Regions from separate parts of the Xanthomonas sp. NCPPB 3570 genome, predicted to be linked through region 1. Evidence: predicted binding sites of a transcription regulator. Region 1 holds the regulator's gene; the other holds the start of a gene.
What was found. The regulator FliA, encoded in region 1, starts transcription of late flagellar genes. The targets are predictions, from matches to a motif close to TAAAGTTTNNCNNNCNNNGGCCGATAA.
Positions count from the first base shown of each region.

Region 1 (14,933 bases):
GACGTCGGCAGTCACATGGCGTGATGACCGGCGACGCCTCGGGCAGGGCGTGCGAAAGCGCCGCAATCGCGACGGTGACCATGGCGTTGGCATGCCCGATCCGCACCTGGAATCGCCTGTGGCGACGACCGGTCGTATCGGTGGATGCGTCCTGGTGTCGCAAGATCGCATGCATGCTGGGCCCCCGTGTACGAGTGAAGAAACGACGCGTGTTGCGGTGCGCCGGGGATCCGGGGTGTGGTGCGACCTGGACGAAGCGTGTGGCGAAAAACTGCAAGTCGAGCCTGCGCGCATGGCATGCATGCGCGAAAAGATCAGTCGTCAGGGCTTGCCACCTTCCCCCGTTTGGTATTCGACTTCAGCGACCGGCGTGTCTGCCGATCGTTCCCTCTGAAGCGCCGGTGGACCTCCCCAGGCCGTGCCGGCACGCACCGATGTAGACAAAAAGCGTGCGCTTGATGTTGTATCGACAGGCGCAGGGAATTCTTTAGCGCCGCATGCAGCGCACATCGCGCCTGTCCGCGGCGACCATGGGAACAGCTGGGGTTGCAGCGCGCACCGCAAACAAAAAGCCCCGGCATCGCTGCCGGGGCTCGTGTGGGACGTGACGCGGGAGGGCGGGGCGATCAGGCCGCCTGCTGCACCCGCAGCGAGCGCACCAGACCGCCGATGTCCACGATCAGGGCGACGCGGCCGTCGCCGAGGATGGTGGCACCGGAGATGCCGCTGATGCGCCGGTAGTTGTTCTCGATGTTCTTGACCACCACCTGCTGCTGGCCGATCAGCTCGTCCACTTCCAGCGCCAGCTTCTGCCCGTCGGCCTCGACCACCACCACCAGCGGTTCTTCGCTCTGCTCGATGCGGCCGAAGCCGTAGGAGTCGCTGAGCGAGAGGATCGGCAGGTACTCGCCACGGACCCGCAGCACGCGGCCTTCGCCGGCCATGGTGCGGATGTCGTCGGCCTTGGGCTGCAGCGCCTCGATGACGTAGGCCAGCGGCAGGATCAGGGTTTCGCCGGACACCGCCACGGTCATGCCGTCCAGGATCGCCAGGGTCAGCGGCAGGCGGATCAGCACGCGGGTGCCGCGGCCGGATTCGCTTTCCAACTGCACTTCGCCGCCCAGGCCCTGGATGTTGCGGCGGACCACGTCCATGCCGACGCCACGGCCGGACAGGTCGGTGACCGCGTCGGCGGTGGAGAAGCCCGGGGCGAAGATCAGGTCCCAGACCTGCGCATCGCTCGGGTTGTCCGGCACCGCGATGCCGCGTTCGGCGGCCTTGGCCAGGATGCGGTTGCGGTTGAGGCCGGCGCCGTCGTCGCTGACTTCGATGACGATGTGTCCGCCCTGGTGCGAGGCCGCCAGGGTGATGGTGCCGGTCTCGTCCTTGCCGGCGGCGCGGCGCGCCTCCGGCAGTTCCAGGCCGTGGTCGATGGAGTTGCGCACCAGGTGCACCAGCGGATCGGCGATCTTCTCGATCAGGCCCTTGTCCAGCTCGGTGCCCTCGCCGATCGTGCGCAGGCGCACCTGCTTGCCGAGGCGGGTGGAGAGGTCGCGGACCAGGCGCGGGAAGCGGCGGAACACCGCGTCCACCGGCAGCATGCGCACGCCGATCACCGCTTCCTGCAGGTCGCGGGTGTTGCGTTCGAGCAGGTCCAGGCCGGCGAACAAGCGCTCGGCCACGGCCTGGTCCAGACCGGTGGAGACCTGCTTGAGCATGGCCTGGGTGATGACCAGTTCGCCGACCAGGTTGATCAGCGCATCGACCTTGTCGACGCTGACGCGAATCGAGCTTTCCGCTTCGTGCGCGGCGGCGGCGTTGCCGGCCGGGGCGTTGGCGGCCACTGCGGCGGCCGGCGCGGCGGTGGCGGCGGTCGGCGGCGCGGTCAGCACCGGCGCCGGCGCGGTGGCCAGGCTCGGCGGCGGCACCGGACGGATCTCCAGTTCGCAATCGTCGATGACCCAGGCGAAGGTGTCTTCGATGGCGCTGCGCGGAATCTTGCCGACCAGGCCCAGGTCCCAGGCCAGGTAGGCCTCGAGCGGGTCGAGTTCGGCGAAGCCGGGCATGCGCGTGGTGCGGCAGGCGACCTGCAGCGGGCCGAGGTGTTCGAGTTCGCGGATGATGCGCAGCGGGTCGTTGCCGCTCATGAACAGCGACGGCGCCGGGGTGAAGCCGATCTGCCAGGCTTCCGGCTCGGCCGGCTGGTTCGCCGCCGGGGTGGCCGCGGCCGGTGCGGCCGGGCCGCCGTTCAGCGCGTGCTGCAAACGCTCGTGCACGGCCTTGACCGCGGCCGGGTCGGCCGGGACGCCGTGCTCGGCTTCGCGCAGCAGGGCGCGCAGCACGTCCACCGAGCCGAGGATGGCGTCGATCGCGTGCGCCTCGACCTCGCGCTTGCCGGCGCGCAGCTCGTCGAGCAGCGTCTCCAGCACGTGGGTGAGCCCGGCCATCGCCTCGAAGCCGAAGGTGGCGGCGCCGCCCTTGATCGAGTGCGCGGCGCGGAACACCGAGTTGATGGTCTCGGGGTCGCGATTGCCTTCTTCCAACGACAGCAATCCGGCTTCCATCGCATCCAGCCCTTCGCGGCTTTCCTCGAAGAAGGTGGCGTGGAAACGTTGCAGGTCCATGCTCATGGGGCGGGAATCCGGAAAAGGAGGGAAGGGATCAGCCCAGGACTTTCTGGACGGTGGCGATCAGCTGTTCGGGATTGAACGGCTTGACCAACCAGCCGGTGGCGCCGGCGGCCTTGCCCTCGGATTTCTTTTCCGCCGCCGACTCGGTGGTCAGCATCAGCATCGGGGTGAACTTGTAGTCCGGCAGCTGCCGCAGTTCGCGGATCAGGGTGATGCCGTCCATGTTCGGCATGTTGACGTCGGTGACCACCGCGTTGAAGCGCTGGCCCTTGGCACGGCCCAGTGCGACCGCGCCGTCTTCGGCTTCTTCGACGGCAAAGCCGGCCGAGGTGAGGGCGAAGGAGACCATCTGGCGCATCGACGCCGAATCGTCCACAACCAAGATACGTGCGCTCATGCCGCGTTCTCCACAGATTTCAGATTGTCAGGGGTTGCAGGAAGGCCCAGCGATTCGCTGACCCCTAGCAGGCGGGCCGCGTCGCGGAAGGTCGCGTTGCAGGCCTCGAATTCGGTGCGCTTGCCGTCCTTGCGGCGGGCATCGACGAATGCGCACAGCACCTGGACCGACGCGGTATGGACGCGGCGGACCTCGCCGGCATCCAGCCGCAGCACGTCGTCCGACGCAAGGAACGCGGTCAGGCGTTGTTTCAGGTCGGCGCTGGTCTCGATACCGAGATCCTCGCCAAGGGGGACTGTGCTCATCACTACTCCGCACCAATGGTTCTATGGCAGATAACGGCCGTGGCCTGAAAAGCTTTAGCGGCGGTTGGAAAGTGCGGCACCGTTCGCAGTTGCCGCCCGCCGGCCCGGGTCAGTGCAGCAGTTGCTCGGCGTCGAGCAGGATCATCGGCTGTTGCGCAAGCCGCGCCACGCCGCGGAACAGATGGTTGGAAATGCGGCAGATGCGGGCGTTGTCCGGCGGCTCGATCTGCTGGTCGCTGAGGCTGGCCACGTCTTCCACCGCCGACACGCGCAGGCCCAGGGTCTCGCCGTTCTCTTCCAGCACCACCACCCGGGTCTGCATGTCCATCTCGATCGGGGCCGCGCCCAGGTGCACGCCGAGGTCGAGCACCGGCACCACCTGGCCACGCAGGTTCATGATGCCGAGCATCGCCGGCGGGGTGCCGCGCAGGGCCAGCAGCGGCACCGGCAGCACCACTTCCTGCACCTTCAGCAGCTCCAGCGCGTAGGCTTGCTCGCCGCAGCGCAGGCGCAGCCAGCGGGTGCGGCGCTCGGACAGGCGGTCGGGGGCGATGGCCGAGCCGTGCGGCACGCTCGGGGCCATGAAGGACTGCAGGTTCGGCGGCAGCTTGGCGCCGGCGGCCTGGGCGCGGCTGGCCTCGGCGCGGCGTTCCGGCGGCACCGCCATCGGCGGGCGCTTGATTGCGCGCGCGGCGGCGGCGTCGTCTTCGGCGGCCAGGTCGCGCGGCACGGCGGCACGCTGCCGTTCCATCGCCGCGACCGCGTCCAGGTCGGCCTGGCGCTCGGCCTGCTGGGCCGGGGTCAACGCGACAGGCGCGGGCGCGTCCTGCGACATGATGCCGGCCAGGGCCGGATCGGAGTCGGCTTCGGCCAGGACGGCGGCGGCGATCTGTTCGGGCGTCGGGCCGGTCGGGGCGGGTGCGAGCGCTTGCTGCGACATGATGCCGGCCAGGGCGGGATCGGAATCGGCTTCGGCCAGGACCGCGGCCGCGATCTGTTCGGGCGTCGGACCAGTCGGCGCGGGTGCCAGCGCCTGCTGCGACATGATGCCGGCCAGGGCCGGGTCGGAGTCGGCTTCGGCCACGACGGCGGCAGCGATTTCTTCGGGCGTCGGACCAGCCGGCGCGGGTGCCAGCGCCTGCTGCGACATGATGCCGGCCAGGGCCGGATCGGAATCGGCTTCGGCCAGGACCGCGGCCGCGATTTCTTCGGGCGTCGGGCCGGCCGGCGGGGGCGCGAGCGCCTGCTGCGACATGATGCCGGCCAGGGCCGGGTCGGAGTCGGCTTCGGCCAGGACCGCGGCAGCGATCTGTTCGGGGGTCGGGCCGGCGGGGGCGGATGCCAGCGCTTGCTGCGACATGATGCCGGCCAGGGCCGGATCGGAATCGGCTTCGGCCAGGACCGCGGCCGCGATCTGCTCGGGCGTCGGACCGGCCGCGGCCGGGGCCGGCGCGGGCGTCTCGGTTTGCGCCTGCACGTCGGCGACCGCGACCGGCGCGGGGCTCGGCGGCACGGACTTCTGCTCCTCCGCGATCACGTCGTGGAGCAGGCCTTCCAGATAATCGTCGATGATGCCGGGAGTGCTCATGCGGCTTGCTCCATCGGCGTCGCATCGCTGGCCACCAGCCATTCCAGCGCGCGGCGGTAGGCGGCCAGGCCGCGGCCGGGGTAGTCGCCGGGCACGCCGGCCACCGTCAGCGCCTTGACGTTGCAGATCTTGGTGTCGACCGGGATGGCGTCTTCCCAGACCCGCTCGCCGTAGCTGTCCTGCATCTGCCGCAGGGTCTCGTTGCCGGCGCGGGTGCGCTTGTCGAACAGGGTCGGCAGGATCGAGGCGGGCAGGGGGCGGCGGCGCGAACGCTCGACCATGTCCACGGTACGGACCATGCTGGCCAGGCCGTGCAGGGCCAGCGGCTCGGCCTGGGTCGGGATGATCACGCGGTCGGCCGCGGCCAGCGCGTTGATCATCAGCAGGCCCAGGGTCGGCGGGCAGTCGAGCAGGATGTAGTCGTGCTGGCCGGCGTGGCGGGCCATGGCCTGCTGCAGCGCCAGGCCCAGGCCGGGCTGGTTGGCGCTGCGCCGTTCCAGGGTGGCCAGCGCGGTCTGCCCGCAGACGAAGCTCAGGCGCTCGACCGCGGTGTCGCGGGCCAGCGCGGCGAGTTCGCCCGGCGGCGTCCCGAACAGATCCAGCACGCCCGGCGGCTGCGGTTCCTGCGGCACGTCGAAGGCCCGGGTCAGCGAGGCGTGCGGATCGAGATCGAGCATCAGCACGCGGTGCCCGAGCATGGCCAGCCCACGGCCCAGGGCCAGCGTGGTGGTGGTCTTGCCCACGCCACCTTTCTGGTTGGCGATCGCCCAGATGCGCATCAGTTGACTCCTTCAATGGCAGGTACTGCGCGGGACCCAACGGCGCTGCCGGGGGCCGCCGCGGCGGGGGGTGTCGGGGTGGCCGGCGCGGCGCCGGCGCTGAGACGGTCGGGGGCCGACGGCGTCGTATCGCTGCTGTCGCCGGAATCGGCCAGGATCACCAGCACCACGCGGCGGTTGGCGTTGCGGCCGGCCGGGGTGTCGTTGCTGGCGCGCGGGCGGAACTGGCCGTAGCCGATCATCGACAGTCGCGAGGGTTGCAGGCCCTGGTCGGCGAACAGGTGGACCACGCTGGCCGCGCGCGCCGCCGACAGTTCCCAGTTCGACGGGAACTGCGCGGTGGCGATCGGGGTGTTGTCGGTATAGCCCTCCACACGCACCCCGTTGGGCACGCCGGACAGCACCTGCGCCAGTTCCGCCAGGGTGGCGCGTGCGCTCTGGTCGAGCGCGGCCGAGCCGGAGCCGAACAGGATGTCGCTGTTGATCTCCACTTCGATCCACAGCCCGGCGCGGCGCACGGTGATCAGCTTCTTCTGGATCAGCGGCGCCAGCGCGGCGCCGAGGCGGTCGGCGATGCTGTCGAGCTGGCGTTGCGCGCGGCGCAACTGCTGCGCGTCGCGCAGGTCGTCGCCGCGCTGCGCGGTGCCGGTAGGCAGGCGGTTGGGGTCGGGCAGGGTCAGCGCCGGGCTGGACTTGATCGGGGTCGGCCGCTCGCCGCCCTGGCCCTGCAGCGCGTGGTCGCCGACCTGCACCGGACGCAGGGTCGTCGGGGTACCGCCGAACGCCGCGCTCATCGCATCGGCCATGACCCGGTACTTGGCTTCGTTGATCGTGGACAGCGCGTACATCACCACGAAGAAGGCGAGCAGCAACGTCATCAGGTCGGCATAGGGGATGGCCCATGCCTCGTGGTTGGCGTGCTCGTCGTGGGAGTGCTTGCGGGCCATTGGCAACTCAATGCAAGAATCCGGCCAGTTTCGATTCGATGTTGCGCGGGTTCTCGCCCTGGGCGATGGCGATCAACCCTTCGATGATCATTTCGCGCTCGCCGCAGCTGTGCTTGATCACGCTCTTGAGCTTGGCGGCCATCGGCAGGAACAGCAGGTTGGCCGAGGCGATGCCGTAGATGGTGGCGGTGAACGCGGCGGCGATGCCGTGGCCGAGCTTGCTCGGGTCGGCCAGGTTCTTCATCACCGCGATCAGGCCAAGCACCGCGCCGATGATGCCCAGGGTCGGTGCGTAGATGCCCATGCCCTCGAACACCTTGGCCGCGGCCAGGTCGCAATGTTCCTGGCCTTCCAGGTCGATCTCCAGCATGTGCCGGATGGCTTCCGGCTCCACGCCGTCCACCAGCATCTGCAGGCCCTTGCGCACGAACGGATCCTGCTGCTGCGGCACCTGGTTCTCCAGCCCGAGCAGGCCCTGGCGGCGCGCGATGTTGCTCCATTCCACAATCTGCTTGAGCAGCGCCTGGCGATCGCTCGGCGGCGGCCACAGGATCCACTTGGCGATCTGGAACGCACGGCGGAACACGGACGGCGGGGTATGCACCAGGATCGCGGCGACGGTGCCGACGATCACGATCACGAACGCAGCCGGCGACCACAGCGCCGAAATGCCGGCGCCCTTGAGGATGCTGCCGCCGATGAGCGACAGAATCGCCAACAGCAGGCCGATGAGACTGAGCTTGTCCATGCAGGAGGTATCGGCCAGGGGCCAGGGGACTTGATGGGGGCGGGATTCGGGAGTCGGGATTTGGGATTGGCAAGAGCGCGAGGGCGCAGGGTTGGTCGGTGTGTCGTAGGAGCGGCTTCAGCCGCGACGCGCGGACCTTGGCGCGTTGCCTAAGCACAATCGTTCGGATCGTCTCGGCAATTGGCACTGCGCCGCGCGTGCTATCGCCAATCCCAGCCTCACCGCGTCGCGGCTGAAGCCGCTCCTACGGCGGAATCAGGGAAAACGAGGCCCCAGGGAAGCCGCCGTTGCGAATCCCCACTCCCGAATCCCCAATCCCGGCCCCTCAAGCCTTCAAGCCATCCACATCCAGGATCAGCGCCAGGCGGCCGTCGCCGATGAGGGTGGCGCCGGCGTAGCCGGGCAGGCCGCGCAGGGAGCGCGGCAGCGGCTTGATCACCACTTCCTCGCGGCCGCGGACCTGGTCCACGACCAGGCCCATGCGCGATTCGCCGGCCTGCAGCACCACCACGGTGAGCAGCGGCAGTTGCGGGGCGTCGATGTTGAGCCACTGGCGCAGGTCCACCAGCGGCAGGGTGTGCGATTGCCGGTCGAGCACGGCGCGGCCGTCGAACCAGCCCAGCGAGCGGCGCGGGGCGTGCAGCACTTCCACCACGCGCGCCAGCGGCAGCGCATAGACGGTGTCGCCGGCCTGCACCAGCAGGGTCGGCAGGATCGCCAGGGTGAGCGGCACGCGGATCAGGAAGCGGCTGCCGCGGCCCAGTTCCGACTGGATCTGGATCTGGCCGCTGAGTTCGCGGATGCGCGACTGCACCACGTCCATGCCGACGCCGCGGCCGGAGATGTCGGTGACCTCGGACTTGGTCGAGAAGCCGGGCAGGAACACCAGGTGCAGGCATTCCTCGGTGGTCAGGCGGGCCGCGGCCTCGGGGTCGATCAGGCCCTTCTCGCGGGCCTTGGCGCGCAGCCGTTCCGGGTCGATGCCGGCGCCGTCGTCCTGCACCTCGATGCTGACGTAGTCGCCTTCCTGCTGCGCCGACAGGCGCACGTGGCCGCCGCGCGGCTTGCCGGTGGCTTCGCGCAGCGCCGGGGCTTCGATGCCGTGGTCGATCGCGTTGCGCACCAGGTGCACCAGCGGATCGGCCAGCGCCTCGACCAGGTTGCGGTCCAGTTCGGTGTCGGCGCCGATCAGCTCCAGTTCCACTTCCTTGTTGAGCGAGCGGGCGACGTCGCGCGCCACCTTGGGGAAGCGCGAGAACACCTTGCCGACCGGCTGCATGCGCGTGCGCATCACCGCCGACTGCAGGCGCGCGGTGGCGATGTCCAGGCTGCTGACCGCGCGGTCCAGTTCCTCGTCGCGCAGGCGCACGCGCAGGGTCTTGAGGCGGTTGCGCGAGAGCACCAGTTCGCCGATCAGGTTGACGATCGCGTCCAGGCGCTTGGTGTCCACGCGCACGGTGTGCTCGGGCTCGGCGGCCTTGGCCGGGGCGGCCGCGGCCTTGGGCGCGGCGCTGGGCGCACGCGGCGCCGGCTGCAGCGCCTGCGGCGTGGCCGCCGGCGGCGCATCGCCGTGCAACTGGTCCAGCAGCGCCTCGAATTCGTCGTCGCTGATCAGGTCGGCATCGCCCGCGGCGGCCGCGGGCGCCTTGGCGGCGGGCGCCGGCGCGGCGCTCTTGGCCGGCGCCGGCGCCGGCGCGGCGTCGCCGTGCGCGTCGAACTGCGCGATCAGCTCCGCCGGCGCGCGCGGCGGCTCCTGGCCGCTGCCGAAGGCGTCCAGCATCGACTGCAGGTAGTCCAGCGACTGCTGCGCGGCGTCGAAGTGCCGCGCCTGCAGGGTGGCCTGGCCGGCGCGGGCCATGCCCAGGGTTTCCTCCGCGGCGTGGCACAGCTCGACCATGGCGTTGATCGCCAGGAAGCCGGCGCCGCCCTTGAGCGTGTGGAAACCGCGGAACACGGCGTTGAGCTGGCCGCTGTCCTCGGGCGCCTGCTCCAGCGACACCAGCTGCTCGCCGAGCCGGTCCAGGATTTCCTGGGCCTCGATGATGAAGTCGGCAGCGATGTCGTCGGGTACGGCGCTCATGGCTAGAGCCTGCCGACGCGATTGGAACAGGCCACGTTGCCGTGTCCGGTTCCCAGGTGGTTGCGCGCGGCGCCGCGACAGGCCGACCGCCTGTTCAAGCCGTGCGCGGCCGCCTGGGGGCCGGACACGGCAACCCGAAGGGCCGCGCTTGGGTGCGCGCGAACCTGCGTCATCATTTGGTCGTTTGTTGACATAAATTCCCTCATTCTTCTCGCCGCGCGCACCCAAGTGCGGCGTGGCCTATTCCAATGGCGTGGGCAGGCTCTAGAGTCCCAATCCGGACAGCAGGTCGTCGGCGTCGTGCTGCGACACGCCGTGGCGGTCCAGGCCGGGCAGGGCCGGACCGGCCAGGCTGCCGTCGGCCTTCTTGTTTTCTTCCTTCGGCGGCAGACCCAGCGCGCCGAAGCCTTCGTGCACGCGGCGCACGATGCCGGCGACGCGGCGGATGATCTGCCCGGTCAGGTCCTGGAAGCTCTGCGCCAGGGCCATTTCGGTGAGGTTGTGGCGGATCTTGTCGAGGATCTCGCTCTGGTCGCCGCTGAGGCCGCCGGCGGCGAGCTGGTCGGCCAGCGCACGGCATTCCTCGGCCAGGTCCAGGGTGCGGTGGCTGGCCTGTTCGGTCATCTCCACCACGTGGTCCAGGCGCGAGCAGGCGTCGTCCAGCTCGCCGGCCTCGCTGGGCACCACCGGCAGTTCGCCGAGCGCCTGCCCCAGATCGCGCGCGAGCCGGCTCAGGCCCTGCATCATCGGCCGCGTGCGCCAGGCGGCGAGGGTGTCGATCTCCCTGCGCCAGCCGGCCTCGTCGCCGTTTTCCAGCGCGTCCAGCGCGCCTTGCAGGCGTTCGATCAGGGCGGTACGTTCGGCGGTGGCTTCCATTTAGGCGGTCGCTCCCAGGCGTTCGAAGATCTTGCCCAGCTTCTCCTGCAGCGTCTGCGCGGTGAACGGCTTGATGATGTAGCCGTTCACGCCGCACTGTGCGGCCTCGATGATCTGCTCGCGCTTGGCCTCGGCGGTCACCATCAGCACCGGCAGGTGCTTGAGCTTGTCGTCGGCGCGGATGTTGCGCAGCAGATCGATGCCAGTCATGCCCGGCATGTTCCAGTCGGTGACCACGAACTCGAACGGCGCCGAGCGCAGCGCGGCCAGGGCGCTGTTGCCGTCTTCGGCCTCGGCGGTATTGGTGAAGCCCAGATCGCCGAGCAGATTCTTGACGATGCGTCGCATCGTCGAGAAATCGTCCACGATCAAAATCCGCATGTTCTTGTTCACCACTGACTCCTAAGGGTTCCTATTCTTCGTCTTCCAGACCGGCATCGGCGACCTCGAACGCCTTCAGGCGTCCGCGCAACCGTACCGTGGCCTGGCCATGGATCTGACACACGCGCGACTCGCTGACCCCGAGCACCGCGCCGATTTCCTTGAGGTTCAATTCCTGCTCGTAGTACAGCGACAGCACCAACTGCTCGCGTTCGGGCAACTGCGCGATCGCCTTGCCCAGCTCGCGGCCGAATTCGCTGCGCTCGAGCATCTGCTGCGGATTGGGTCCGCCCTTGGCGATGGTATCCAGTTCGCCATGGTCCTCGATGCGCGACTCCAGGCTCAGCACCTGGCCGCGGGCGGCATCTTCCATCAAACGCAGGTATTCGGGAAGCGGCATGTCCATCGCCGCGGCCACTTCGTTGGCGGCGGCGGCGCGGCCGGTGCTCTGTTCGATCTTGCGGATCGCCGAGGCGGCGTCGCGGGCGCGGCGGTGCACCGAGCGCGGCACCCAGTCGCCACGGCGGATCTCGTCGATCATCGCGCCGCGGATGCGGATCGAGGCATAGGTCTCGAACGAGGCGCCCTGTTCGGCGTCGTAGCTGCGCGAGGCCTCGATCAGGCCGATCATGCCGGCCTGGATCAGATCGTCGATCTCGACGCTGGCCGGCAGCCGCGCCGCCAGGTGGTGGGCGATGCGCCGGACCAGGTCCGAGTGCTGGGTGATGTAGTCGTTGGCGCTGTTGCGCTGGACGGCGCGGTAGTGGGCGGCGGCGTTCATGCGGCCACCCCACGCTGGATGATGCGTTCGACGAAGAACTCGACGTTGCCGCGCGGGGCGGTCGGCGCCTGCCAGCGCGCGGTGCGCCGGGCGATCTCGCTGATCGCCTGCGCCGACGGGCTGGACGGGTAGGCCTTGACCACCGGCTGCTGGCGCTGCACCGACAGGCGCAGCCAGTCGTCCTGCGGCACGCAGCCCAGGTAGTTCAGCGACACGTCGCCGAGGAACTTCTCGCAGACCCGGCTGAGCTTGTCGTACAGCAGGCGGCCTTCGTTGAGGTCGCGGACCATGTTGGCGACGATCTGCACCCGGTCCACGCCGCGCTCGCGCGAGAGAACCTTGATCAATGCGTAGGCGTCGGTGATCGAAGCCGGCTCGTCGCAGACCACCACCACCGCGTCCTGCGCGGCCTGGCAGAACGTCAGCACGCTGTCGGTGATGCCGGCGGCGGTGTCGACGATCATCACGTCCAGCTCGCGCTGCAACTCGGAGAACACGTTGACCAGGCCCACGTGCTGGGCCGGCGGCAACTCGGCCATGTAGCGGCGGCCGGAGGCGGCGGGCACCACCATCAGCCCGTTGGGCATGTCGATCAGCACCTCTTCCAGGGTGCAGCGCCCGGCGACCAGGTCGGCCACGGTGAACTTGGGGGTCAGCCCCAGCAGCACGTCGACGTTGGCCAGGCCCAGGTCGGCGTCCAGCAGCAGGGTGCGCTTGCCCATGTCGGCCAGCGCCATGGACAGGTTGACCGAGATGTTGGTCTTGCCCACGCCGCCCTTGCCGCCGGTCACGGCGATGGTGCGCACCGGACCCAGCGGTTCGCTGCGCGTCGCCGACAGGGGGAAGGCATTGGTCAGATTGACGTAGTCACGCGACGGCATGGGTCTGCTCCGGAGTACAGGGCTTATCGGCAGCGCGCCGCAAATCTTCAAGGCGCAATACCAGGCTGGCGGCGTTGGCGCGGTGCAGGTCGTCCGGCACACGCTGTCCATCGGTCACCCAGGTGATGGGGAGGCGGTGGTCCACGACCACCGACAAGGCACTGCCGAACCGCCCGGTCTCGTCCAACTTGGTCATGATGACCCCCTGTGGGTCGGCGCCGGCGAACCGGCGCACCACCTCGTCCAGGTCGGAGAAATGGGCGTTGGCGGGGAGTACCAGCAAGGATCGGACCACCCGCGAGGCGCGCAGCCAGTGCAGCTGGGCAGCCAGGGCGCGGTCGCGCTGGCCCATGCCGGCGGTGTCGATCAGCACCAGCTTGTAGTCGGCCAGGCGCTCCAGCAGCTGCTGCAGCGCGGCGTCGCTGTCGGCCTCGTGCACGGCGATGCCGAGCTGGCGGCCGTAGCTGTGCAGCTGTTCGCGGCCGCCGACGCGGATGGTGTCGGTGGTGACCAGGGCCACGTCGCGGGCGGCATGGCGCTCCAGGAAGCGCGAGGCCAGCTTGGCGATGGTGGTGGTCTTGCCGGCGCCGGTGGGGCCGATCAGGGCGATCACGCCGCCTTCCTCGAGCGGGTCCAGCGGGGCGATCGGCAGGCGCTTGGACAGCAGGCCCAGCATCAGCCCGCGGCCGCGGTGCAGCTCCAGGTCGGCGGGGATCTGCATGACCACGTCGCGGGTGATGCCGCTGTCGAAGCCGTAGTCGTCCATCAGCTCCAGCGCCTGGGCACGGACCGGCGAGCCACGCAGGCGCTCGTCGGTGAGGCGGTTCATCTCGCGCTCGATCATCTGCCGCATCAGCGCCAGTTCGTCGCGCAGCTGCGTCAATTGTTCGTCGTTCTGCGGGGCGGGGAAGGTCGGCACCGCCGCCAGCGTGGCGGCCGCCGGGATTCCGGCAGCGGCCGGCGCGTCGGCCTTTGCCACGCTCGGCGCGGCCGGGGCCGGAGCCGTGCTCGGGCTCGCCAGCGGGGTCAGCGCCACCGCGGCGACGTCGTCGCGCCAGGCCGGCATGGCCTCGGCGGCCGGCGCCGGGGTCGCGAACGGGCTGGGCATGGGCACGCTGATCGGGGCGTTGCGGAACACGTCCTCGGGGATGCTGAACTCGGCGCGGCCGGTGACCGGTGCCGCGGCCTTGGCCGGGGCGGCCTGGCGTGCGGCGGCAGCCGGGGCGGCCGCGGCGGGCATCGCCGAGGCGGCCAGCGCCGCCGGCTGGGTCAGCGGCCGTGTGGCGGAAGCGGCCGGCGCGGCACTGCCGCGGCGCTCGCTGATCGCGGCCATCATCGCCATCGCCGGGCTGGCGGCGGCGCTGTCGTTACGCGCAGCGCGCGGGGCGGGAGCGGCCGGTGCCTGCGCGGCCGCGGCGCGCGGCGCCTCGTCCGGGCGCACCGCATCCAGCGCCCGCTGCACCAGTGCCTCGTCGTAGTTGCTGGCGGCGACGATCTCGATGCCCTCGTCGGTACGCCGATTGGACAGGATCACCGCATCCGGCCCGTGCTCGTCGCGCACCATCCGGAAGGCGGTGCGCATGTCGGGGGCGACAAAGCGTTTGATCTTCATGGTTGGAAGCCGGGATTGGGGATTGGGGATTGGGGATGGAGCGCGGATACGGTCACGGCCTGGCTTGCGCCCGATCGCCTTGCTTTGGTTGTGTTCGATGCCTTCACTGCTGTCTCTCTCCGCTCGCATGGGCCGCTATTGCGAATCCCCAATCCCGAATCACCAATCCCTGCAACATCAACTGATCGTCCCCACCAGCTTCAGCCGCTTGTCCTCCGGCACTTCGCTGTAGGACAGGACCGACAGCGCGGGGACGCTGTGGCGGACCAGGCGGGCGAGGGCGGCGCGGACCTGCGCCGGGACCAGCACCACGGCCGGTTCGTTGCGCGCCTCCTGCTTGCTCACGCAGTCCGCCAGACTTTGGTGCAAGCGCTCGGCCAGTCCGGGTTCCAGCGCCGCGCCGTTGCCCTGGGTAGAGTCCTGCAAGACACGTTCCAATTGCGGGGCCAGGGTGAACACCGGCAGTTCCGGGGCCATGCCGGCGATCTCCTGGACGATGAACCGGCCCAGGGCGTTGCGGACGGCGGCGGTGAGCGCGCCGGGTTCCTGACTCTGCGGGGCGTGCTCGACCAGGGCCTCGACGATCTTGCGCAACTGCCGCACCGGGATCTTCTCGATCAGCAGGTTCTGCAGCACCCGCACCACCACCGACAGCGGCAACGCCTTGGGGGTGAGGTCCTCGACCAGCTTGGGCGCGCTCTTGGCCAGGGTCGCCAGCAGCTGCTGCACTTCCTCGTGGCCGAGCAGTTCCGGGGCGTGCTCGCGGATCAGGTGCGAGAGGTGGGTGGCGATCACCGTGGCCGGGTCGACCACGGTGTAGCCCATGGTCTCGGCCTGGGCGCGCAGGTGCGGCTGGATCCAGATCGCATCCAGGCCGAACGCCGGGTCCTTGCCGGGGATGCCGTCGATCTTGCCCAGCGCGCCGCCC
Region 1 is NZ_CM161513.1:2,227,726-2,242,658, forward strand. Features, by position in the region: gene AC1PLR_RS09770 (chemotaxis protein CheA) at 627-2,630, opposite strand; gene AC1PLR_RS09775 (response regulator) at 2,662-3,027, opposite strand; gene AC1PLR_RS09780 (STAS domain-containing protein) at 3,024-3,332, opposite strand; gene AC1PLR_RS09785 (chemotaxis protein CheW) at 3,442-4,920, opposite strand; gene AC1PLR_RS09790 (ParA family protein) at 4,917-5,699, opposite strand; gene motD (flagellar motor protein MotD) at 5,699-6,646, opposite strand; gene AC1PLR_RS09800 (flagellar motor protein) at 6,654-7,394, opposite strand; gene AC1PLR_RS09805 (chemotaxis protein CheA) at 7,720-9,474, opposite strand; gene AC1PLR_RS09810 (protein phosphatase CheZ) at 9,739-10,350, opposite strand; gene cheY (chemotaxis response regulator CheY) at 10,351-10,743, opposite strand; gene AC1PLR_RS09820 (RNA polymerase sigma factor FliA) at 10,763-11,512, opposite strand; gene AC1PLR_RS09825 (MinD/ParA family ATP-binding protein) at 11,509-12,393, opposite strand; gene flhF (flagellar biosynthesis GTPase FlhF) at 12,380-14,005, opposite strand; gene flhA (flagellar biosynthesis protein FlhA) at 14,183-14,933, opposite strand, start outside.

Region 2 (14,933 bases), 450 kb from region 1:
GCGGCTGCGCTCACCGGCCAGGCCACAGCGTCGTACAGCTCCGCCGGCGCGGCGACCATTGCATCGGCGCGCCAGGCCAGCGGATCGTCCTCGTCCAGCCGGTAGCCCCACAGCACCGCCACCGAGGCCATGCCGGCGGCGCGCGCAGCGAGGATGTCGCGTTCGTCGTCGCCGACGTAGGCCACCTCGTGCGGCGCCACGCCCAGGCGCTGCGCGGCGACCTGCAGCGGCAACGGATGCGGCTTGCGCTCGGGCAGCGTGTCGCCGCCGATCAGCACCGCGCAGCGCTGCTCCCACTGCAACTGCGGCAGGATCAACCGGGCCAGCGCCTCGGGCTTGTTGGTGACGATGCCCCACACGCTGCCGGCGTCTTCCAGGCGTTGCAGCAGTTGAGGGATGCCGTCGAACGGCTGCGAATGGCGGCCGATCAGCGCCTCGTAGTGGCGCAGGAACGCCGGGATCAGCGCATCGCGCTCGGTCGCGGGCAGATCCGGAAAGGCGACGCCGAGCATCGCCCGCGAGCCCTTGGACACCACCGGCCGCAGCTGCGCCAGGGTCAACGCCGCACGGCCATGCTCGGCCAGCACCGCATTGGCCGCGGCCAACAGATCCGGCGCACTGTCCAGCAACGTGCCATCCAGATCGAACAGCACCACCCGCGGGTAGCCACGGTCCACATCGCGCTCGAGCGGCATCACGCCCACGCGCACCCGCCGTTGCCAATCCCCAATCCCCAATCCCGAATCACGGCTTTGCAGCACACGCCAGGTAATTCACCTCGGTCCGCGACGACAAGCGCGCACGATTGCGCCACGGCTCGTAGGCCAGGCCGCTGACGTCGCGCAGCTGCAGCTCGGCCTGGCGCAACCAGGCGGCCAGTTCCGCCGGCTTGATGAAATCCTGATAGCGGTGGGTGCCGGTGGGCAACAGCCGCGCCACGTATTCGGCACCGACGATGGCCAGGGCGAACGCGGCCGGGGTGCGGTTGAGGGTGGACAGGAACAGCTGTCCGCCCGGCTTGAGCAGGGTCGCGCAAGCGCGCACGATCGCCGCCGGATCGGGCACGTGCTCGAGCATCTCCATGCAGGTGATCGCATCGAAGCTGGCCGGCTGCGCCGCCGCCAGGTCCTCCACCGACTGCACGCGGTAATCCACCTCGACCCCGGATTCGAACTGGTGCAGGCGCGCGACCTTGATCAGTTCCGGCGACAGGTCGATGGCGGTGACCTGCGCGCCCTCCTTGGCCAGCGCCTCGCTGAGCAGGCCGCCGCCGCAGCCCACGTCCAGCACCGTCGCACCGCGCAGCGGCAGGCGCTCGGCGACGTAGCGCAGGCGCACCGGGTTGAGCGCGTGCAGCGGCTTCTGCGGGCCGTCGGCGTCCCACCAGCGGGTGGCCAGGGCGCCGAACTTGTCCAGTTCGGCCTGATCGAAATTGGCGGAGGCGTTGGCGGCGGAAGCGGTCATGGCGGACTCTCGTTTGGGCCGCGCTCGCGGCGCGGCACGGCGAACATAGGGGATCAGGCGTGGACGCTGCGGATACGTTCGCGCCACTGCCGGGCATTGGCGACCAGCGCGTCGACGTCCATGTCCACCAGCACGCGCTGGCTCAGCTTGGGCTGGCCGGCGATCCACACGTCGCTGACCTGCTGCCGGCCGGTGGCGTACACCAGCTGCGACAACACGTTGTGCAGCGGCTGGGTCTCCAGCGCCGACAGGTCCACGCAGATCAGGTCGGCCTGCTTGCCCGGCTCGATCGAGCCGATCGTCTCGCCGAAGCCCAGCGCGCGCGCGCCGCCCAGGGTGGCCGCGCGCAGCGTGCTGGCCGCGTCCAGCGCGGTGGCGTCGTTGGCCACGGCCTTGGCCAGGATCGCCGCGGTGCGGTTCTCGCTGAACATGTCCAGGTCGTTGTTGCTGGCGCAGCCGTCGGTGCCGATCGCCAGGTTCACCCCTGCCCGCTGCAGCGCGCAGGCCGGGCAGAACCCGGAAGCGAGCTTGAGGTTGGATTCGGGGCAATGCACCACGCTGACCCCGCGCTCGGCGCACAGGTGGATCTCCGCGTCGGTGAGCTGGGTCATGTGCACCGCGATCAGGCGGTCGTTGACCAGGCCCAGGCGGTCCAGCCGCGCCAGCGGGCGCTGCCCGTACTGCTTGAGCGAATCGGCGATTTCCTGCGCGGTCTCGTGGGTGTGCAGGTGCACCGGCACCTCGAGCTGGTCGGACAGCATCCGCACCCGCTCGAAGTTGGCGTCGTTGACCGTGTACGGCGCATGCGGGGCGAAGGCGATGCCGACCAGCGGATCGTCGCGCCACTGGTCGTGCACCTCGCAGGCGCGGGCGAAGTACTCGTCGGAGGTCTTGGCCCAGGCGGTCGGGAAATCGATGATCACCGTGCCGACCCGCGCGCGGAAGCCGTGCTGCTTGTACACCGCGGCCTGCACGTCGGCGAAGAAGTAGTTCTCGTTGGCGCAGGTGGTGCCGCCGCGCAGCATCTCGGCGATCGCCAGCGCGGTGCCGTCGGCGACGAACTCCGGGCCGATCACTGCGGTCTCCACCGGCCAGATGTGCTGCTGCAGCCACACCATCAGCGGCAGGTCGTCGGCGATGCCGCGCAGCAGGGTCATCGGGTTGTGCGTGTGCGCGTTGACCAGGCCCGGCAGCAGCGCCGCGTCCGGGCGCGAGACGGTGCGTGCGGGGGCGAAGCGCGTGCGCGCCTCGGCCGTGGGCAGCACCGCCACGATCTCGCTGCCGCGCACCGCCACCGCGTGGTCTTCCAGCACCACCGCATGCGGCTCGATCGGGACCACGTAGCCGGCTTCGATCAGCAGGTCGCAGGATTCGGGAATGGAGGTCATCGCAGGGACTCTGGAAAAGAAAGGATCACGGTGCCGGTGCCGCCTGGGCCTGGCGGATGCGCCGCTGGTACACGCGCAGCACCAGCCACTGCAGCAGGAAGATCGCCAGGAAGCCGAAGCGGCCCAGCCAGGGCGCGACCATGCCCACCGGGATGCACAACGCGAACACCACCGGCGAGACCGCCGCGCGCAGCTTCATCGCCTGCGCCTGCAGCGGGCCCAGTCGCTGCGCCAGGCCTTCCTTGCGCACCGCATAGGCATGCAGCCAGTACCCGGCCAGGCCGATCGTGGCCAGATGCGCGCAGTACACCGAGAAGGCCTCGTGGCTGCCGAAATAGTCCGAATACAGCGCGGTGGAGAACGGCAGCAGGCCGATCAGCAGCAACTGCAGCACGTTGAGCCAGATCAGCCGGTCATCGAACTGGCGGATGTGCCGGCACAGCTGCAGGTGCGATTTCCAGAACAACGCGGTGACCAGGAAGCTGACCGCAAAGCCGATGAACAGCGGCAGCATCCGGTGCAGCGCGGCCAGGATGCCGCCGGCGGCCTCGACCTCGGCATGCCCCGGCACCTTGATCTCGACGGCCAACAGGGTGATGGCGATGGCGAACACCGCATCGCTGAAGAACACGACGCGGTCGTGTGGATACTTGCTGTCGACGCTGTCGGCGTGGCTGGTGGTCACGGGAATTCCTGGGAGCGAGGTGGTCCTTCACCGCCGCGCGGCGCTCCGGCGCTTGGCGCTGCCTGGCCGCCGCACGCCAGCGCGTGCGCATGCCCGCGGCCGGCGGCGGCCGCGGGCATGCCGGCTTACTTGACGCGCGAGACGTATTCGCCCGAACGCGTGTCGACGCGGATCACTTCGTCCTGGCCGACGAACAGCGGCACGCGCACCACTGCGCCGGTCTCCAGGGTGGCCGGCTTGCCGCCGCCGCCGGAGGTGTCGCCGCGCACACCCGGGTCGGTCTCGACGATCTTCAGTTCGACGAAGTTCGGCGGGGTGACCTGGATCGGCGTACCGTTCCACAGCGTCACCACGCAGTCTTCCTCGCCCTTGATCCACTTGGCGGCGTCGCCGACGCCGGCCTTGTCGGCCTGCACCTGCTCGAAGGTTTCCTGCTGCATGAAGTGCCAGTACTCGCCGTCGCTGTACAGGTACTGCATGTCGGTGTCGACCACGTCGGCCGCTTCCACGCTGTCGGTCGCCTTCATGGTCATTTCGACCACGCGCCCGGACTTGATGAAGCGGTACTTGACGCGGGTGAACGCCTGGCCCTTGCCGGGCTTGACGTATTCGGTATCGGTGATGATCGCAGGCTCGCTGTTGACCAGGATCTTCATCCCGTTCTTGACGTCGTTCATGCCGTAGCTGGCCATCTGAAACTCCTCGGGTAAGGCAAACCCGCCGCGTTCGGCGGCCGGCCGGATAGAATGGAAGCTCCGCCGCAACGGCGGGCGCTCGTGTGATGACCGCCTATGATAACCGCAGCCCCCCGCCCGATGCAGCCGTCCCCGCCCCTGCCCGCCGCCGCGCCGCCGCGCTGGCAGCAGGCCTGGCGCGATGCCGTGCGCGATCCGCGCGAGCTGCTGGCCTTGCTGGGCCTGGATCCGCAGGCGCTGGGCGTCTCCGAACAGGCTGCGACGCAATTCGCGCTGCGCGTGCCGCGCAGCTTCGTCGCGCGCATGCGCCCGGGCGACCCGCACGATCCGCTGCTGCGCCAGGTGCTGCCGATCGACGACGAGCAGCGCCTGGTCGCCGGCTTCGCCCTGGATGCGGTCGGCGACACCGCGGCCAAGAAGGCCGACGGGGTGATCCACAAGTACCGCGGCCGCGCCTTGCTGGTGGCCACCGGCAGTTGCGCCGTGCACTGCCGTTACTGCTTCCGTCGGCATTTTCCGTATGCCGACGAGACCGCCGCGCGCGATGGCTGGCGCACGGCGGTGGCGGCGATCGCGGCCGACCCCAGCATCGAGGAAGTGATCCTGTCCGGCGGCGATCCGCTGTCGCTGGCCACGCCGAAACTGGTCGAACTCACCGAGGCGCTTGCGGCGCTGCCGCAACTCAAGCGCCTGCGCATCCACAGCCGCCTGCCGGTGGTGCTGCCCGAACGCGTCGACGCGCCGCTGCTGGCCTGGCTGCGCGCACTGCCGTGGCCGCTGGCGTTCGTGATCCACGCCAACCACGCCAACGAGTTCGATGCCGGCGTCGATGCCGCGCTGGCGCGCCTGCGCGAAGCCGGGGCGCACCTGCTCAACCAGGCGGTGCTGCTGCGCGGGGTCAACGACAGCGTCGAGGCGCTGGCCGCGCTGAGCGAGCGCAGCTTCGCCGCCGGCGTGCTGCCCTACTACCTGCACCAGTTGGACCGGGTGCAGGGCGTGGCCCATTTCGAAGTCGACGATGCCACGGCGCTGGCGCTGCACCAGGGGCTGGCCGCGCGCCTGTCCGGTTATCTCGTGCCGAAGCTGGTGCGCGAGATCGCCGGCGACACCGGCAAGCGTCCATTGCTGCCCTGACCCGCGCGATGGCGACCGCCACGCGAGCGGCGGCCGCGGGCCGCGGCGCCGCGGCAACCCTCAGGCATCGGCCGGCGGCGCATCCTCGCTGGCCAGCAACTGGCGGAACTCCTCGGCGCTGAGCGGGCGGCTGAGCCAGAAGCCCTGCCCCAGTTCGCAGCCGCGCTCGCGCAACAGCTCGAACTGCGCCTCCTGCTCGATGCCCTCGGCGACCACGGTGATGTCCAGCGAATGCGCCATGGCGATGATCGCGGTGGTCAACGCCAGGTCGTCCGGATCGCGCTGCAGGTCGGCGACGAAGCTCTTGTCGATCTTGACCCCGTCCACCGGCACCTGGCGCAGGTGGCTCAGGCCGGAGAACCCGGTGCCGAAGTCGTCCAGCCAGACCTTGACGCCAGTGCGGTGCAGCCGCGCCAGCATGCTCGCCGCCTGCAGTTCGTCGCCGATCACCGCGGTCTCGGTCAGTTCCAGGTGCAGCTGCGCCGCCGGCAATCCGGACTCGCGCAGGCAGTCGGCCACCACTTCGGGCAGGTCGCCGCTGCGCAACTGCCGCGGCGAGACGTTGACCGAGACGAACAGGTCGGCGCTGCCGTCGGCGCGCCGCCACTGCGTGGCCTCGCTGCAGGCCGCACGCAGCACCTTCGGGCCGATGCTTTCGATCAAGCCGCTCTGTTCGGCCACGTCGATGAACACCGTCGGCGAGATCGTGCCCATTGCAGGGTGCTGCCAGCGCAGCAGCACTTCCACGCCGACCATGCGCCGGTCCTGGGTGCGGAAGATCGGCTGATAGGCCAGCTTGAGTTCGTCGCGCTCCCAGGCGCCGCGCAGCTCGTGCTCCATGTGCACGCGCCGCTCCACCGCATAGTCCATCGCGCGGCTGTAGAAGCGGTGGCAGTTCTTGCCGGCCAGCTTGGCCTGGTACATGGCGATATCGCCGTTCTTCAGCAGTGCCGACGCATCCTCGGCATCGCCCGGATAGACGGTGATGCCGATCGAGGTGCCCATGAACACCTCGCGGCCCTGGATCCGCAGTGGCTCGCGCAGTTCCTGCACCAGCCGCTGCGCCAGCGCGGTGGCGACCTTGGCCGCCTGCGCGTCCTCCACCAGGATCACGAACTCGTCGCCACCGAAGCGCGCCAGCAGCGCGTCGTCGCCGCCCAGCTGTTCCACCGCCAGCTGGATGCGCCGCGCGAACTGCAGCAGGGCTTCGTCGCCGGCCTCGTGACCGAGCGTGTCGTTGATCCGCTTGAAATCGTCGATGTCGGCGAACAGCAGCGCCAGCCGGCGTTGCGAGGCGCGTGCCGACAGCATGCGATGGTCCAGCGCCTCGCGGAACGCGAGCCGGTTGGTGAGCCCGGTCAACGCATCGGTGTAGGCCATGTGGCGCACATCGCGGTCGTGGCGGGCGATCGCCTCGCTCATCCGCCCGAACGCGCGCAGCAATTCGCTGACCTCGTCGTGGCGGCCGCTGTCGCGGCGCTCCACCGCATAGTTGCCGGCCTCGATCTGGCGCGCGGCCGCCGCCATCCAGCGCAACGGTGCCACCAGGGTGCGCTGCACGTAGACCGTCACCATCGCCGCGGTCAGGCCCAGCGCGGCCAGCAACAGCAGCAACCAGCCGAGATGGCGCTTGCCCAATGCGCCCAGGCGCTGGTCGAGGTTCTGCCCGGCCTTGCGCTCGTATTCCTGCGCACGCGCCCAGGACATGCCCACCCGCACCCCGCCCACGCGCTGGTCGCCGATCATGATCGGCATCGACACGTCGAGGAACTCCGGCGACTCCTGGGCCAGCAGCCCCTTTGCGCGGATTGCGGCCTCGGCCATCGGCCCGCGCATGCGCTGTCCGTACCCCGCCAGGCTCTCGCTGCCGTCGTGGATCAACCGTCCATCGGCGTCGTAGACCAGCACATAGGCCACCGCGACATAGCCCAGCGCGCCGCGCACCTGCGTGCCGATCGCGTCCAGGTCGGAGTAGTACACCGGATTGGCGAGCGAATCGGCCAGCTGCCGCGCCAGCGACTCGCCGCGGGTGCGCATGCTGCTGTCGAACAGGCTGTGGATGGCGTTGCCGCTGAGCGTGCGCACCTCGCGCTGCATCGCCGCCTGGCGCTCCAGCAGCAGTGCCAGGATCGCCATCACCAGCAGGGCAGCCACGCCCATGGCCAACAGGAACCTGGCCTGCAACCCGAAACGCATGCTCTTCATTCCACTTCCAGCCTCACCCGCGCCACGCCGGCGCGCAGGCTGTCCAGGCGCTTCTGCGACGCCGGATCGATCGGATAGAACCCGGAGGTCCCGAAGAACTGGCGCAGCGCCGCGCGCCCCTGCGGGTCGTCGGCGGCGTGCAGCAGGACCTCGCGCAAGCGCGTCTCCACCTCGGTCGGCAGGTCGCTGCGCACCATCTCCACCGCGCGCGGATACGGCTCGCTGCGGTAGATCACCCGGAAATCGCGCAGGAACGCCGGCGGAATGCGGCGCTCGTCGTCCCAGTCGAGGTTGCTGAACGCCCCCGCATCCACCAGATGCTTGTGCACGAAGGCGGCGATGTTCAGCTCCGAGCGCGCGAACACATAGCCGACCGTGTCCGCCGAGGGCTGGTCCTTGGTCGAGAGCAGGATCTCCGGATGCAGATCGTGCTCGAACAGCGTCATCATCGGCACAAGGTATGCGCTGGTGGACAGCGCGCTCTGCAGGGCCAGGGTATGCCCCTTCAGGTCCGACAGGTCATGCACGGGCCCGTCGCGGCGCACGAAGAACACGGTGTGGTACTGGCGCACGCCGTTGCGCTCGGTCAGCAGCAGCGGCTTGGCGCCGCCGCGCTGTTCCAGCGCCATGGCGGTGGCGGCGGTCTCGGTGACCCAGTCGACCCGGCCACGGCGCAGGTAACTGCTCATCTGCTGGCTGTCGCGGGCCATCAGGATCTGCCCGGAGGTGATGCCGACCTCGCGCATGCGCGGCACCACGTAGTCCAGCAGCGGCTTGAGTTGCTCGTAATGGGCCTTGGGGTTGTCGCTGATGCGCCCCAGCACCAGGACCGAGGGCCGCGCGTGCACGGACGCGGGCCAGCAGATCGCCAGCGCCAGCCACACCACGACCACCCGCCAACGCGAACTGGACAAACCGCGATCCCCAAATAGACCTTGCAAAGCCTAGCCGAAAGCGCATGCCGGTGACAGCGTCACAGAATGGCGCCCGCCGCGCCGGTGTCCATCGCCCGGCCCGTGCCTCGCGACATGTGCCGCGCTCGTCGCCTTCGCGCCTTGACGGGCCTCAGTTTCCGGCCTGTCCGGCCAGCCGCGCCATGCGCTGCGCATCGGACAGCACGCCACGCAACAGGCGCACCTCCTGTTCGGTCAGTTCGGTGCGCAGGAACAGCCGGCGCAGCTTGCGCATCGCCGAGTCCGGGGCGCGCCCCTTGTGGAAGTCGATGTCGTCCAGGGTCTCGGCCAACTGCCCGAACAGGCCTTCCACCTGCGCATGACTGGCCGGCGCCTCGCGGAAGCCCGGTGCCGGCGCAGGCGCCGGGGCGACGCCGCGCAGGTGCGCCAGGCGCAGCTCGTAGGCCAGCACCTGCACCGCCGCGGCCAGATTGAGCGAGCTGAACGCCGGATCGGAGGGAATGTGCACGGCCGCGTGGCACAGCTGCAGCTCCTCGTTGGTCAGGCCGGTGCGCTCGCGGCCGAACACCAGCGCCACTTCCGCCGGCTCGGCGCTGGTCGCGGTAAGGCGCTGCGCGGCATCGGCCGGCAGCAGTTCCTCCAGCGACACGCGGCGGCTGCGTGCGGTGCAGCCCAGCACCAGCCGGCAATCGGCCACCGCGTCGCTCAGCGCGGGCAACACCGGCGCCTGCTGCAGCAGGTCCTCGGCCCCGGCAGAACGCCGGTAGGCCTCGGTGTCCAGCTCGCATTCCGGCGCCACCAGCACCAACCGCGACAGGCCCATGGTCTTCATCGCGCGCGCGGCCGCACCGATGTTGCCGGGATGCTGGGTCCCGACCAGGACGAAGCGGATACGGGTGGAATCGGTCATGGCGGCACGGCAGGCGAAGCGAACGGGGGCGTAGATGGTAAACTGTGCGGCCGGCCTTGGCGCCGGACTGCTCTTTTCCTCCTCCAGACCCACCTCCGCCTTCTCGGGAGCGCTTGCCATGCAAAAACCCGCCGTTACCGTCATGGTCAAGGCCGCCCGCCTCGCCGGCAACGTCCTGTTGCGCCACATCAACCGCCTGGAAGCGCTGAACGTGGTGCAGAAGGACCGCATGGACTACGCCAGCGAAGTCGATGCCGATGCGGAAAAGGTGATCGTCAAGGAGCTGCGCCGCGCCTACCCCGACTACGGCGTGATGGGCGAGGAAAGCGGCGTGCAGGGCGGCGGCCGCTACATGTGGGTGATCGACCCGCTCGACGGCACCAGCAACTACCTGCGCGGCTTCCCGCACTACTGCGTGTCGATCGCCCTGGTCGAGAACGGCGAGCCGGTCGACGCGGTGATCTTCGATCCGCTCCGCAACGAACTGTTCACCGCCAGCCGCGGCAACGGCGCGGTGCTCAACGACCGCCGCATCCGCGTCAGCGAGCGCAAGGAACTCAACGGCGCCATGGTCCACACCGGCTTCGCCCCGCGCGAGCGCAAGCGTGCCAGCCCCCAGCTCAAGTGTGTGGATGCGCTGCTGGTGCAGGCCGAGGACATCCGCCGCACCGGCTCGGCGGCGCTGGATCTGGCCTATGTCGCCTGCGGCCGCAGCGACGCCTACTTCGAAGCCGGGGTGAAGGCCTGGGACATCGCCGCGGGCGTGCTGCTGGTGCGCGAGGCCGGTGGCCGCGTCACCGATTTCAAGGGCGGCACCCTGGGCCGCATCGACGACCGCGGCCCACAGCAGTTCCAGGTGGTGGCCGGCAACCTGAAGGTCGGCGACGCGCTGCAGAAGCTGATCGTCAACACCGGCTTCGCCGGCGAGTTCGACGCGAAGTTCTGAGCGAGGCGACCGGCGCTGCGCCGGCACAGCGACATCGACACAGCAGAAAGCCGCGCACTTGCGCGGCTTTTTTTGTGCCCGGCATTCGCAGATCCCGCACTCGGGGATCCCGACGATCGCCGCGCGCGGTGCAGGCCGCGTCCTGCGAGAAAGACATCTCCGCCCGAGGCGGCACGCGGCGTGGCAGGCGCGTCACGCCGTGCTCACGCACTGCACGCCGTGCGCTTCACCGCTGCTTGATTGGCGCTTGCGTAGAAGAACGCGTTACGACGTGCGCCATGCAGGCCCCGCGGCCTGGGGCGATGCGCACGCTGAGATCGGCGAAAAAAACCCCTAAAGATCCCGAAAACGCGGCCGATACAGATGCGGGCTTTTGCCCGAACTTCCCCCGCTGATCCGTGCCTGCGTTGCCGTCCCCGCGGCAATGGAGCCGGTGGCGCCGCTCTCTCGCATCTATCGGAGATCTCGCGTGTCCTTCCATCATCTCACCGTCACCAAGCGCCTGGCAATCGGCTTCTGCGGCGTGATCGCCATGTTGTTGCTGGTGGGCATCACCAGCCTGATCGGCTTCCGCAAGTTCACCAGCGCCGCCGCGCTGGACGCGCATACCTACAAGGTCATCACCCTCGGCGACCGCATGCTGGTGAGCCTGCTCAACATCGAGAGCGGCGCGCGCGGCTTCGCCCTGACCCGCGATCCGTCCTACCTGGCGCCGCTCGAACTCGGCGAACGCGAGTTCAGCGCACAGTGGCAGGAGTCCAAGCAGTTGACCGCGGACAACCCGGCGCAGCAGGCGCGCCTGCAGACCCTGATGCAGGACTACACGCAGTTCATGGCCACCAAGCGCAAGGCGGTGGAGCACATGCGCGCCACCGCCGCCGACAGCGACGACGCCCAGTTGGATGCATTCCGGACCGTCGGCAAGCAGCAGATGGACGGGCTGCGCGCCACGATCGGCCAGTACGAGAACGCCGAACGCGCACTGCTGCAGGTGCGCAAGGCCGAGAGCGAGGCGCGCGCGCAGTCCGGCGAATGGACCAGCCTGGGCGGCATGCTGGTCGGCATCGTCGCCGCGATCCTGCTCGGCCTGCTGGTCCGCAACAGCCTGATGCGCCAGCTCGGCGGCGAGCCGGCCTACGCGGCCGACGTGGTCCGCCGCATCGCCAGCGGCGACCTGTCGCAGGAGGTGCGGCTGCGCTCGCAGGCGCCGTCGCTGCTCAACGACATGCGGCAGATGCAGGAGGAACTGCGCACGGTGATCCAGGCGCAGACCGAGATGGCCCGGCAGCACGCCGCCGGCCAGATCAGCTTCCGCATGGACGAAGCGCGTTTCCCCGGCGACTACGGGCGCATGGTGCGCGACACCAATGCCCTGGTGCACAGCCATATTTCGGTCAAGCAGCGGCTGATCACGCTGATGGGCGAGTACGCCGAAGGCGACCTCAGCCGCGACCTGGAGCAGTTCCCCGGCGAGATGGCGATCCTGACCGAGACCATGGCCAAGGTGAAGCGCAACCTGGGCGCGATCAACCACGAGATCGACCTGCTGGTGCGCGCCGCGGCGCAGGGCGATTTCTCACGCCGCGGCGAAGCGCAGCGCTTCCGCCACGCCTTCCACGACATGGTCGCCAACCTCAACACGATGATGACCGGCACCGAGACCAACCTGGCGGCGCTGTCGCAGTTGCTGCGCGCGATCGCCGCCGGCGACCTGACCCAGACCATGCAGGGCGAGTTCCACGGCGTGTTTGCACGGATGCGCGACGACGCCAACGCCACCGTCGCGCAGCTGACCGACATGGTCGGCCGCATCCAGCAGGCCGCGGCCAGCATCGACACCGCGGCCGGCGAGATCGCCAGCGGCAACGACGACCTGTCGCGCCGCACCGAGCAGCAGGCCGCCAGCCTGGAGGAAACCGCCGCCTCGATGGAGGAACTGACCGCCACGGTGAAGCAGAACGCCGAACACGCGCGCCAGGCCAATCAACTCGCCGCCGGCGCCGCCGCGGTGGCCTCGCAGGGCGGCAGCGTGGTCGGCCAGGTGGTCACCACCATGGACGGCATCGAGGTCGCCTCGAAGAAGATCGCCGACATCATCGGCGTCATCGACGGCATCGCCTTCCAGACCAACATCCTGGCGCTCAACGCCGCGGTGGAAGCCGCCCGTGCCGGCGAACAGGGCCGCGGCTTCGCCGTGGTCGCCAGCGAGGTCCGCACCCTCGCCCAGCGCTCGGCCAGCGCCGCCAAGGAAATCAAGACGCTGATCGACGACTCGGTCGAGCGCGTGAGCGCGGGTTCGACCCTGGTCGCCCAGGCCGGCACGACGATGCAGGACATCGTGGCCTCGGTGCAGCGCGTCACCGACATCATGGGCGAGATCGCCGCCGCCTCGCAGGAGCAGTCGGCCGGCATCGAGCAGGTCAACCAGACCGTCACCCAGATGGACGAGACCACCCAGCAGAACGCCGCCCTGGTCGAGGAAGCCACCGCCGCGGCACGCGCGATGGAGCAGCAGGCCGGCGACCTGGTGGAGATCGTTGGCCAGTTCCAGGTGCGCAGCGAGACCTACCCGATGGTGGCGCAACTGGTCGCCCGCGCGACGGCCAACGCGGCCTAGTCGGAACGCCCCACGCGGCACGAACGCTGCGAAGGGACGGGCCGTCGTCGACGGCCCAGTCCCATGATGCCGGCACGCGCTGCAACCCTGCAGACGTTCCTGTAGGAGCGGCTTCAGCCGCGATGCCTTACCGGTAACGCGTCGCGGCTGAAGCCGCTTGTGTCAAAAGAGGGTCTATCGTTGCAGGTGAGAGCGGAGTGCGGCAGGCCGTGTAGCCCGCAGTGCCAGCAAGCACGAGTAGGAGTCAGCGCCGCCGCACTCCGTGTCTCCTGCCTCACAAGCCCGAACAGTTGCCCGAGTCGCGAGCTCGAACTCCACAAGCATGGGCATCGGCAGGAGTGCTCTCACCCCTGAGTCTACTGCGGAGAACGTCTATGCGTCGCTTTGTCGGGATCGATGTTGCCAAGGCCGAACTGGTCATTCATGTCTTGCCGGACGAGCAGACCTGGACCCAACCCAATACGCCACAGGGGCAGCGTGCGCTGGCCCAACGCCTGGCCGAGCTGGGCTGCGAGCGGATCGTGCTGGAAGCCAGTGGCGGCTACGAACATGCCGTGCTGCAGGTGCTCCGAGAGGCGGACCTGCCGGCAGTGCGGATGGCCGCCGATCGTCCGCGCAAGCTAGCACAGGCCTTGGGCCTGCATGCCAAGACCGATGCCCTGGACGCGCGCCTGCTGGCCATCGCCGCCCAGCACATCCCGACCATGCCCACGCCCGTGGTACCTGAGCACCAGCAGTCTCTTCGCGAACTGCTGGACCTGCGTGCCACCCTGGTGAGCCAGCGTGATACCCATCGGCGGCGCCTGGAGCACATCACCAGCGCCAAGGTGCAACACCGTTGCCGAGAGGTGATCGCCCTGCTGAACCAGCAGATCCAGACGTTGACGCAGGAGATCGAGCAGCAGGGCAAGACCTGCTCGAGCCTCCCCCCGGTGCCTGGGCTCGGCACGATCCTGCGCGCGGTTCTGGCCGCGCGGTTGCCAGAGCTGGGTACGCTGCCGCCACGCAAGCTCGCTGCCCTGGTCGGGCTGGCCCCGTTCAATCACGACAGCGGCTGCTGGAAAGGCCAACGCCGCATCAAAGGCGGACGTGCCGACGTGCGGCGCGTGCTGTACATGGCCACCTGGGCCAGCATCCGCGCCAAATCCCCCTTGGCCAACACTTACGCGCGCCTGCGCGCAGGCGGCAAACCGGCCAAGGTCGCCATCGTCGCCTGCATGCACAAGTTCCTGCGCTGGCTCAATGCCATCGCGCGCGATCAGGCCCCGTACGCTCCTCCTGCCATCGCGGCTGCATGACAGTTGACTCCTACGGCAGAGGAACCCCGGCATCCGCACAAAGAAAAAGCCGCGCATCCGCGCGGCTTTTTTGTCACAAAAGGAGGTGCTTCAGGCCCAGGAAATCACGCTTCTACGAATCCCCAATCCCGAATCCCCAATCCCAGCCCCATCACGGCCGACGCGCCAGCGCCTCCACATCCTTGGCCTTCGGCAGCAGATCCTGCTTGGTGACCTGGAACGGCCCGATCGACAGCAGCGGCACCGCCACGATCACCGAGGAGACCACCACGATCACCGCGCCGATCATGTGGGTCAGCGCCAGGCCTTCCATCGACTCGCCGCCATACAGGTACAGCGCCAGCGCCGACAGGAAGAACATCACCGCGGTGATCACCGTACGCGACAGGGTCTGGTTGATCGAGCGGTTCAGCACCTCGATCGGGTCCACGCGCAGGCTGCGGAAGTTCTCGCGCACGCGGTCGAACACCACGATGATGTCGTTGATCGCAAAGCCCATCACCGACAGCAGGCCGGCCAGCACGGTGAGGTCGAACTCGCGGCCGGTGACCGACATGTAGGCCACCGTCACCAGCAGATCGAACAGCGCGGTCAGGCTGGCCACCACCGCGAACTTCCACTCGAAGCGGAAGCCGATGTAGATCAGGAAGCCGACCAGCATGAACACCGTGGCATAG
Region 2 is NZ_CM161513.1:1,779,100-1,794,032, reverse strand. Features, by position in the region: gene AC1PLR_RS07870 (phosphoglycolate phosphatase) at 1-695, opposite strand, end outside; gene ubiG (bifunctional 2-polyprenyl-6-hydroxyphenol methylase/3-demethylubiquinol 3-O-methyltransferase UbiG) at 745-1,464, opposite strand; gene AC1PLR_RS07860 (TRZ/ATZ family hydrolase) at 1,518-2,852, opposite strand; gene AC1PLR_RS07855 (TMEM175 family protein) at 2,878-3,537, opposite strand; gene efp (elongation factor P) at 3,663-4,229, opposite strand; gene epmB (EF-P beta-lysylation protein EpmB) at 4,329-5,366, shown strand; gene AC1PLR_RS07840 (putative bifunctional diguanylate cyclase/phosphodiesterase) at 5,427-7,571, opposite strand; gene AC1PLR_RS07835 (phosphate/phosphite/phosphonate ABC transporter substrate-binding protein) at 7,568-8,485, opposite strand; gene AC1PLR_RS07830 (RNA methyltransferase) at 8,637-9,395, opposite strand; gene AC1PLR_RS07825 (inositol monophosphatase family protein) at 9,514-10,341, shown strand; gene AC1PLR_RS07820 (methyl-accepting chemotaxis protein) at 10,811-12,958, shown strand; gene AC1PLR_RS07815 (IS110 family transposase) at 13,333-14,256, shown strand; gene secF (protein translocase subunit SecF) at 14,408-14,933, opposite strand, start outside.
Region 2: AC1PLR_RS07820 (methyl-accepting chemotaxis protein) is a predicted target of FliA. The motif match lies at 10,676-10,702, and genes of this name have one in related genera.